3 regions of the Arthrobacter sp. 210 2 genome follow, and region 3 is predicted to be linked to each of the others. Evidence: riboswitches for the same ligand, from Rfam matches in the RefSeq annotation. Region 3 holds a riboswitch; each other region holds the start of a gene.

The links. Region 3 has a riboswitch for cyclic di-AMP ahead of AC5RWA_RS18425 (M23 family metallopeptidase). Riboswitches for the same ligand answer to the same signal wherever they lie in the genome.
Region 1: it holds a riboswitch for cyclic di-AMP, as region 3 does, so the genes downstream of both, AC5RWA_RS18865 (C40 family peptidase) here and AC5RWA_RS18425 (M23 family metallopeptidase) in region 3, are expected to answer to the same signal.
Region 2: it holds a riboswitch for cyclic di-AMP, as region 3 does, so the genes downstream of both, AC5RWA_RS07065 (aggregation-promoting factor C-terminal-like domain-containing protein) here and AC5RWA_RS18425 (M23 family metallopeptidase) in region 3, are expected to answer to the same signal.

Annotation. Positions count from the first base shown of each region.
Region 1 is NZ_JBNHIE010000012.1:33,557-36,822, reverse strand. It holds gene AC5RWA_RS18870 (hypothetical protein) at 60-1,028, shown strand; cyclic di-AMP (ydaO/yuaA leader) riboswitch at 1,214-1,383, shown strand; gene AC5RWA_RS18865 (C40 family peptidase) at 1,387-2,244, shown strand; gene AC5RWA_RS18860 (protein adenylyltransferase SelO) at 2,333-3,266, opposite strand, start outside.
Region 2 is NZ_JBNHIE010000002.1:554,336-557,601, reverse strand. It holds gene AC5RWA_RS07075 (response regulator transcription factor) at 1-192, shown strand, start outside; gene AC5RWA_RS07070 (HAMP domain-containing sensor histidine kinase) at 198-1,727, shown strand; cyclic di-AMP (ydaO/yuaA leader) riboswitch at 1,831-1,983, shown strand; gene AC5RWA_RS07065 (aggregation-promoting factor C-terminal-like domain-containing protein) at 1,989-2,711, shown strand; gene AC5RWA_RS07060 (YdeI/OmpD-associated family protein) at 2,853-3,266, shown strand, end outside.
Region 3 is NZ_JBNHIE010000011.1:127,600-130,865, forward strand. It holds gene AC5RWA_RS18420 (C40 family peptidase) at 62-742, opposite strand; cyclic di-AMP (ydaO/yuaA leader) riboswitch at 813-983, opposite strand; gene AC5RWA_RS18425 (M23 family metallopeptidase) at 1,120-1,938, opposite strand; cyclic di-AMP (ydaO/yuaA leader) riboswitch at 1,949-2,161, opposite strand; gene AC5RWA_RS18430 (iron-dependent transcriptional repressor DtxR) at 2,309-3,004, opposite strand.

The sequences.
Region 1 (3,266 bases), on a different contig from region 3:
AGCGGTCGCGCAGCACGGGATTTCCGCCCTCGGCGCAGTGCCGATCCTAGACTTGTTCCATGGGCGGGCACAGCGCATCGGCAGGCACTGGAGCGCACCTTCCACGCCTTCGCCGCCTGCGGCTCCTGGCCGCGGCGGCAGCGCTGGCGGCGGTACAGGCAACGTCGGCATGCACACCCTTCGCAGCACCGCGGGCTACCGGGCCGGCACCGACTGTCGCAGCAGGGCAAGGACACATAGCTGTCGAGCTAAACCAGTCACGGGACCAATATGGCACGCCTGAGGTCCAGCTGCAGCTCACCAATACGTCAGACGCTGCTGTGACGGTGAGCCAGGCCGAAGTCGTCTCTCCCTTTTTCAAAGGAGCGATCGGCTGGATGCCCGCCGGGGGTGGCATCGAACTGCCGCCCGGCCAGCCGAAAAGCCTGCCGGCGGCGCTTCCTGCTGCAACGTGCGAGGGGCACCCCTCCCCCGACGAAGAAACGGCGAAGGCCACCGTCCTCGTGACCTCACCCGGACAGTCCCGGCGCCGGCAACTGACCTTCAACGCCTCAGATCCATTCGGGGTCCTCCGGCGCAACAATGGCGAACTCTGCCTCGCCGCCGCAGTAGCCGCCGTGGCGGACATCCGCCTGGGCACACAGCTGGAGGTGGCACCGGACGCGCGCACCGCCGTCGTCCATCTTGTGGTGGCCCCGCACCCGGCACCAGGTGGGAAAAACCCGGACCAGGCGGCCCGGTCCCTGACGATACGGAGCATTGGCGGCACTCCCCTGCTGGCCGAAGCGCCCCGGAATCCCTGGCCGGAAAACCTCACCCTCACGGCGGGTGACGGCCCCCGTCAGCTCCCCTTGCATATCCGCCCCGCCCGCTGTGACCCGCATGCCATTGCGGAGGACAAGGTGGGCACTGTACTGCCCCTCCATGTCACCGTCGACGCCAAGCAGGGACCTATCCGCGTTCCCGCAGGAGCGGTGTTACGTGCGCAACTTTATGACTTTGTTACGCGCTCGTGCGCGCAGGGTTAGCAGCGGACTATCAGGCGAGGTCAGCCCGGCATCTTAGCCGACAGTCAAAACGATTGCTTAATCTGAGAGGAGGACCTCGTATGTTATCCAAATGTGACAATCAGCGGCTGGGCGGGTTATGGTCTTTCACGTGTCCCTCCCAAGCGGGACATTCCCCTCAGCATGCCGAGCCCTGCCGCTGATACGGGATTCAATCGCTTTCCTGTTGGCAGGGACGGGGGAACCAAGTTTCCGCGGCTTTTTCAAAGCCTTGGGGTTAAGTCGATAGCGCCTCGTTCCGTTCGGGGTTGCTTTCGGCCGGGTATCTCCAACCCGAACCCGACAGCTCACCCCGCAGGCATGGGAGAGGCGATCAACCGTGTCAAAAAATTCCATCACCGCCCGTCACCGCGCGACTCCGGCCCGCTCGATCGTGCTTCAGGGTTTGGCTGTTTCCGCCAAGTCCCAGGCCCGGACGCTCGGCCGCCCGGCCCTCGCAGTTGCCGCTGCATCCGGCATCGCGTTCGGCGTCGGAGCTCCGGCCCATGCAGGCGTGACCGGCCCGGACAGCACCGAAGCCACTAACGTCCAGGCCTACTCGGCGCCCGCCGCCGCAGTTGCCGCCCCCGCAGCAGCAGCCTCCAACGTCCACACCGTTGTTTCCGGTGACACCCTGGGCGCCATCTCGGCCGCCAACGGCGTCAGCCTCAACGATGTCCTCGCGGCCAACGGGCTGGACATCTCCACCATCATCTACCCGGGCGACCAGATCACCATCCCGGGCGCCGGATACGCAGCACCCGCCGCCGCTCCGGTCCAGGCCGCATCCGCTCCCGCGAACACCGGCATGAACATCTCCTACGCCTCCACCGCCCCCGCTCCGGCACCGGCCCCGGCACCGGCACCGGCTGCTCCCGTTGCCACCGGAACGGGCACCGGCGCAGCCATCCTGGCCAACGCCTACGGCCAGCTCGGCGTCCAGCAGGATTGCACCGCCATGGTGGAGAAGGCTCTCCGCGCCGTTGGCAAGTCCGTGGGCGACCTGGCCCCGGGCCAGTTCTACCAGTACGGCTCCGTGGTGGGCACCCCCGCCCCGGGTGACCTGGTGATCACCGCCGGCCACGTGGGCGTCTTCGCCGGTAACGGCCAGGTTGTCAGCGGCGGCGTTGACGGCTTCAAGACCGAGGTCCACTCCATTAGCTGGCTCAGTGGAGCTTCCTTCGTCCGCGTAGCGTAATTTCGCTCGCATACCGAAGCAGCGCAGACAAGGGCGGCAGCCGGGATATCCCGGCTGCCGCCCTTGTCTCGTTCCCGGCCCTTCCGGGTTACGTACCGCAGAAGGTCATGTAGGTGCCGAAGTCTTCCGGCGGGCCTTCCGTGTAGCGTTCAAGGCCCGGGCGTTCATCGTAGGGAGCATTGACGGCCTGCAGCAGCCGGTGCAGCGGATCAAGGTCCCCCTCGGTGGCGGCCGCGAGCGCTTCCTCCACGAGGTGGTTGCGCGGGATGTACACCGGGTTCACCGAATCCATCAGGTCAGCGTCGGGATCCAGTGCCAGCCACTGCCCGGCCCAGGCGTCGAACGCGGCGAGGTCCAGGACCATGCCGCGGGCCGGCCGGACGTTCCCGCGCGCTGCCTGGCCGAGGTTCCGGAAGAACTGGGTGTAATCGACGGGGCCGTCCTTGAGCAGCGCAACAACCCCGTCCACCAGCTCCGATGCTGCGGCGTCCCCAGGGCTTCCGGCCGGGGCTTCCGGGAGGCCCAGCTTGGTTTTCATGCCGCTGAACCAGGCATCGCTGTACTGCTTCCGGAATTCGCCCAGGGCTTCCACGGCGGGGGCAACGGCCTGTTCCTGGTCCTCATTGAAAAGCGGCAGCATCGCTTCGGCGAGGCGGGCGAGGTTCCATTCGGCCACGACGGGCTGGTTGGCGTACGCATAGCGTCCGCCGACGTCGATGGAGCTGTAGACCGCGGCGGGATTAAAGGCGTCCATAAAGGCGCAGGGTCCGTAGTCGATGGTTTCACCGGAGATGGTCATGTTGTCCGTATTCATCACACCATGGACAAACCCCACCAGCATCCACTGCGCCACCAGCGAGGCCTGGGCGGACACTACGCCCTTAAAGAGGGCCAGGTACGGGTTTTCTGCTTCGGCAGCGGCCGGGTAGTGCCTGGCGATGGCGTGGTCCGCCAGCCGGCGCAGGAGCTCGATGTTGTCCGTTGCCCGCGCGTACTGGAAACTTCCCACGCGCAGGTGGCTG
Region 2 (3,266 bases), on a different contig from region 3:
CTGATGGAGAACCCCAAGAGGGTGATCAGCAAGGCGCAAATTCTGGACAGGGTGTGGGACTACGATTTCGGCGGCCAGGCCAACATCGTGGAGCTCTACATCTCCTACCTGCGCAAGAAGATCGATGCCGTGCACCCGCCCATGATCCACACCGTGCGCGGGGCCGGCTACGTCATCAAGCCGGCGGAGTAGGCGCCATGGTCTCCCCCGAAGCTCCGCAGTCCCATCGGCGGAGCTGGCTCAAACCCGCCACCTGGCACCTCCGCACCCGGCTGATCCTCCTGGCCATGGCCTTGCTGATCGCGATCTGCGGCGCTGTGGGAGTGGTCAGCTACGCGTCCATGGATGCCTTCCTGACACGGCAGCTTGATGAGCAGCTGAGCCAGGCTGCAGAAAGGGCCAATGATCCCGGCCGTCCGCCGATGGGCGGCTTCAACGGACGCGACCCGCTGGACGCGCGCGGGCAGAGCGTCGGCACGGTCAACGCCAGGATCCTCAACGGCCAGGTCAACAGCGGCGGCTTCCTGGCGTCAGACACCACCCGTTCCGCGCTGTCCACCGAGGACAAGGAAACCCTGCTGGCGCTGGCCGCCAACGCACAACCGGTGGACCGCGCCCTCTCCAACGGCAGCTACCGGCTCGTTGCGGTGAGAACAAATTTTGGCGATGTCCTGGTGACCGGGCTCCCCCTCACCGGCAAAGAAAGCACCCTCACGTCGCTGGTGTGGACCTTCGTCTTCGTCTCGCTGGGGGGCCTGCTGCTGGCGGGGCTGGCCGGAACCATCCTGATCCGGCGCACCATGAAGCCGCTGGAACAGCTCTCCGAGGTGGCCACCCGGGTGTCACAGCTGCCGCTCGACGCGGGTGAGGTGGCGCTGGCGGTGCGCGTGCCGCCGTCGAACTCCAACCCTGGAACGGAAGTGGGCAGCGTTGGCCATGCACTGAACCTCATGCTGGACAACGTGGCCAGTGCGCTGCAGGCACGGCAGAAGAGCGAGACCAAGGTGCGGCAGTTCGTGGCGGACGCATCGCACGAGCTGCGGACCCCGCTGACCGCCATCCGCGGCTACACCGAGCTGATGCGGATGACGGAGGACTTAACTCCGGACGGCCAGAAGTCGCTGGCCAGGGTGCAGAGCCAGTCCGAACGGATGACGGCGCTGGTGGAGGACCTGCTGCTGCTCGCCCGCCTGGACGAGGGGCAGCCCCTGAAACTCAGCGAAGTGGACCTCACGCAGCTCGTGGTGGAGAGCGTCAGTGACGAGAAGGTGATGGCCCCCGGACACACCTGGCGCCTTGAGCTGCCCGATGAGCCGGTGGTGGTCAACGGCGATGCCTCCCAGCTGCACCAGGTGCTGGTGAACCTGCTCTCCAACGCCCGCAAGCACACACCGTCCGGCACCACAGTGGTGACCGGCGTCGGCACCTCGCCCGAGGGTGCGGCGATCGTAACGGTAACGGACGACGGCGGGGGCATCCCTGCCGCATTCGTGGACCATGTCTTTTCACGCTTTGCCCGCGCAGACGCGGCCCGGAAAGGCTCGGGAGACCAGGCGGGAGCCTCCGCGGCCGAAGGCACCAGCGGCCTGGGCCTGTCCATCGTGCAGTCAATCGTGGAAGCCCACGGCGGCCGGGTAACGGTGACGTCACGGCCAGGCCATACGGAGTTCGCCCTGCAACTGCCACTCCTGCAGCAACAGGGGCAAGACGACGCGCCGTCGTCGTGATCTCCGTTACCTAAATGTGACTTAAGCGTTCCACTCCTGTACCGTCGATTGGGTGCGGTTCCCGTTCGGACCGCATATCCGGATGACGCCAAGCTCTGCCACTTCCCGGATCTCCCCGATTGACCAAGGCAGAGGCGGGGGACCCACCGTCCCGGGCATGTACCGCCCTTGGGGTTAAGCCAGCACGTGATCTTTCCGTGTGGCCGGATGCCCTCATCCGAACCCGACAGCTAACTCCGCAGGTGTGAGAGGCGATCAATCATGTTCAAATTCCCGGTAAAACCGCGCCCGAAAAACGGCTCTGACAGCAATGCGGAGCGCCCTGAAGGCAAGAACTTCACCTTTGGCCAGCGTGCCGCAGTCCTGGCAGCGTCCTGTGCACTGCTGGTCGGAGTAGGCGCCGCAGGCCAGGCCACCAATGCCATGACCACGGCCTCATCAAGCGCCCAGTCCACAGCGGATTCGGACGCGCAGATGAGCATCGAGAAGAGCGAGATCCGGTCCAACCCGGCCGAGTCACCCGCGCCCCCTGCGATCAACGTTGTGCCCCAGGCCGCGGAGCCGGCACCGGCCCCCGCACCCGAGCCTGCTCCGGCAGAACCTGCTCCGGCACCCGCCCCTGAACCCGCGCCCGCACCGGCACCGGCACCCGAGCCGGCTCCCGTCGTCGCGGTTAATGACCCCGCAGGTGCCCAGGCTTATGCAGCCGGCCAGCTGGCATCCTACGGCTGGGCCGCGGACCAGATGCAGTGCCTGGTGACGCTGTGGGACAAGGAATCGGACTGGACCACTACGGCCACCAACCCCAGCAGCGGCGCCTACGGCATCGTGCAGTCCCTGCCCGCCGAGAAGATGGCGAGCGCCGGGGCCGACTACCTCACCAACTACCGCACCCAGATCAACTGGGGCCTGAACTACATCCAGGAGCGCTACCAGTCCCCGTGCGGCGCCCTGAACTTCCACTACGCCAACAACTGGTACTAAGCCTGCGCTGCCGCCGTTGAAGCGGCACCAGTCTGTTGAAGCGGCCCTCTTCCGTTGAAGGGGGCCGCTTCTGTTGTAGGGGGCCACTTCTGTTGAAGCCCTTGTGTTGAAGCCGGCCCGGGGCCTGGTTTATTTTGAACCATGAAGTTCACTACCACCATCCAGGGCAGCGGCAATAAGACCGGCATTGAGGTTCCCGAGCATGTTGTGGAGGGGCTGGGGGCCGGCAGGCGGCCTCCGGTGGTGGTGACCATCAACGGCAAGAGCTACCGCAGCAGCATTGCGGCGATGGGCGGGCGGAACATGATCTCCCTCAGCGCCCATAACCGGGAGTTCACGGGGGTCTCCGCTGGAGAAACCGTGGACGTGGAGCTGGAACTGGACACCCAGCCGCGGATCGTGGAGGTTCCCGGGGACCTTGCGGCAGCGATGGCTGCGGAGCCGGCCGCACAGGAGTTCTACGCCACCCTCAGCTACAGTGCCCAGCGGCGGTATGTAGAGCCGCTGGATGACGCCAAGACACCGGAAACCCGGGGGCGGCGGATCGCCAAGGTT
Region 3 (3,266 bases):
GTGTGATCTAGCGAAAAACAGGGGGCAAAGAAATAGTTCCCGGGGCCGAAGCGCCCAAGAACTATTTGCCCAGGGTGTAGAACGAGGAGGTTCCGGTGGCGGCCACGGAGTGCAGCAGGGTGCCCTGGGAAGGGTTGAGGGCGCTGATCATCATGCCGTTGCCGACGTAGATGCCCACGTGTGCGCCGCCGTTCTGCATGACCAGGTCGCCCGGCTGCGGGGTGGAGGTAGGCGTCATGGCCGTCCAGGCGTTGACGCGCGGGATGCTGATGCCGGCCTGGGCGTAAACCCACTGGGTGAAGCCTGAGCAGTCCCAGCCGTTGGGGGTGGTGCCGCCCCAGACGTAGGGGCTGCCGATGCCGGTGTAGGCGATAGCCGCGAGGCCGGAGGTGGCTGCTGAGCTGACCGCCGCCACTGCCTTTTCTGCGGTGGATGCAGTGGTGGCCGCAGCTGAATCATCGTCGGCTTCGTCGGCGTCGGTGGACTGGGCACGGACCGGCTCGATCTTCGGCGCAGCGATGGTGGTCACCACGGGGCGTTCGAAGGAAACGGTTGCGGTGGGCTCGGCGGTGACGGCAAGGGCGGTCTGCGCGGAACCCGACTCGGTGGAAGCGGAGACACCAGCGGTGGTGTCCGCTGCAGTGGCCGGCAGTCCCATACCAAGAACAAGACCGGAAGCAGCTGCGACAACTGCTGCCTGGCGACCTACTGTCCCGGCATTGGCACTAACAGCCTTGGACATGGCGTCCAAAGGGTTGGTACGAACCGTTTGTGCACGGTGGCGCGCAGAATTATGGCGTGAAGACACGAAGGTAGCCTCTCCCAATGCCTGCGAGGTGAGCTGTCGGATTCGGATGGGAGTCACCCGGCCGCGCGGCTTCCAAGGAAGCTTTGCGACTTAACCCCAAGGCCTTCATGAAGAAGGCCAAAATTGGTTCCCCCGCCCCTGCCAGACGATGAAATGCGAACGGACCTTGAGCGGTGGCAGAGCTAGGCAATCCACTCAAGAGCGTCAACTTCGGAAAAGTTGACGCGAGTTAGACGGTACAGGAGTTTTGCAGCAATGTCACATTCAGGTCACGGCTGGTAACACCCAAGTGAGACATTGCACTCATTTGACTAAAGCCAGCGCGTGGGATCGACAACTTCGCCGTTGACCTGCACCTCAAAGTGGAGATGGCAGCCGGTGGAAGCTCCGGTGGTCCCGCTCAGCGCGACAACGTCGCCGCGGGAGACCGTCTGGCCTTCTGTCACATTGAAGGACGACAGGTGGTTGTAGGTGGTCTCCAGGCCGTTGCCGTGGTCCACCACAACGCGGTTTCCACCGCCGTACTGGTGCCAGCCAACAAATGTCACGGTGCCGGTGGCAGCAGCGAGGACGGAGGTGCCGCACTGTGCCACATAATCCTGGCCCCGGTGGAAGTCGCCCGAGCCGCCGGTGATGGGGCTGACACGGTAGCCGAAGGGGGATGCAGTGGACATGGCGGCGAGCGGGGCACCAAGGCTCCCGGCAGAAGCGGCGCTCGAGACGGCGCCGGCAGACTGGGCACTGAGGAGCTGCTTAAGCTTGCCGTCCGGGTCAGCCTGCGTGACAACCGCCGAGCGGCTGAAGTCAATCTGGGCTCCCGCCTCGGCTGTGACAGCCGGCTGGGGCGTAACTGCCGAGGCAGCGACAGGTGTGCCTCCGGCGTCGGTGGCCATCACGGGGCTGGTGGCCGGAACAGTCACGGTCAGCACCAGGCCGGTGGCGGCAAGGGCAATACCGGCTTTTTGGCCGATGCCGCTGGCGGAGGCAAACTCGGTGATCTGCTGGAAGGGACCCCGACGGCGGCGCGCATCACGGTGGAGATCGCGGGGGCGCTCCGTGTGGATGACTTCGACGACACGCGGTGTCGAAGCGGGGCTGGCCGCGCGGCGGCGCCCCCTGGAGGTCTGCATGGACAAGAAGGATTCCTCTCTGAAAGCCTGCGAAGTTAGCTGTCGGATTCGGGTCAGAGAGTTCAAAGACCCGGTCCGCCGTAGGCAAGCTTCGGCACAGAGATATCCCCGGAAAGGGTTCCTTCGCTGGAAGAGGCTTGCTGCTGACGGACTTCACCCCAAGGCAGTCCCCCGCTGCCGCTTGTGGTTCCCCCGCCTCTGCCAGTTATTGCTCGTGCACCTGGTCCGCTGGCAGAGCTCGGCTCCGGATCAGGTAACGCTTTAGTATCAACGCTCGCGTTCAACTATAGAGGCTTAAACCCCAAAGTAACAATTCCGTTATCTTTGCCTAAATGCCATTCGATAGGGTAATCGCGCCCGGGCGGGTCGTCTACCGGACCGCGACAAACACGTGGGCGGCCACTTCCGGAGGAAGCTCCAGCGCACCTTCGATGCCGGGTACCCGCACGGAGATGTAGTCCCCCACCCGTTCGAGCGACACGGTGGCGCCGGGGCGGATGCCGCCCTCATCAAGCTGGACCAGCAGTTCGGGCTCCACCTGGATGGGTTCGGCCAGCCGGCTGACGGTGACCGTCGACGCAGGACCGTACGTTTTCATCGCTTCCAGCAGGCTCACGGCTCCGTCGGAACCGCCCGGCAGGGGCTGGCCGCCCAGGGCAGCGAGTCCCGGGATGGGATTGCCGTAGGGCGACTCCGTGGGGTGGTCGAGCATCTCGTAGATGCGCCGCTCCACCCGTTCGCTCATGACGTGTTCCCACCGGCAGGCTTCGTCGTGCACGTACGCCCAATCGAGTCCGATGACGTCGGCCAGGAGCCTCTCGGCCAACCGGTGCTTGCGCATCACTTCGGTGGCGCGCTTACGGCCGGTTTCGGTGAGCTCAAGGTGCCGGTCGCCGGACACCACCACCAGCCCGTCCCGCTCCATCCTGCCGATGGTCTGGGAGACCGTGGGTCCCGAGTGGCGGAGCCGCTCGGCAATACGGGCCCGCAGGGCAATAATGTTCTCTTCCTCAAGCTCCAAAATGGTGCGAAGGTACATTTCCGTAGTGTCGATCAGATCCGTCATCCAGCTCAGCTCCTCGAGCGCAGTACCTTGCGTTGTCCCACCGTATCGCCTATCACTGCGACGTAGTCCGGTGGCAAGCTTAGCCTATTTTGACTTTGTCCGAATAGTTCGCGGTTGCCCCCAGGACGTCTCAATGGCTGGACTATGACGGGTCCGGTTCCCGCCGAAACAGCTGTTCAGGCAGAATGGGAAAGGCCTCAGTTGCAGTCATTGCCGACTGCCGGCCAGCGACCATCCACCCGTTCGGACCAAAGCCACGTCC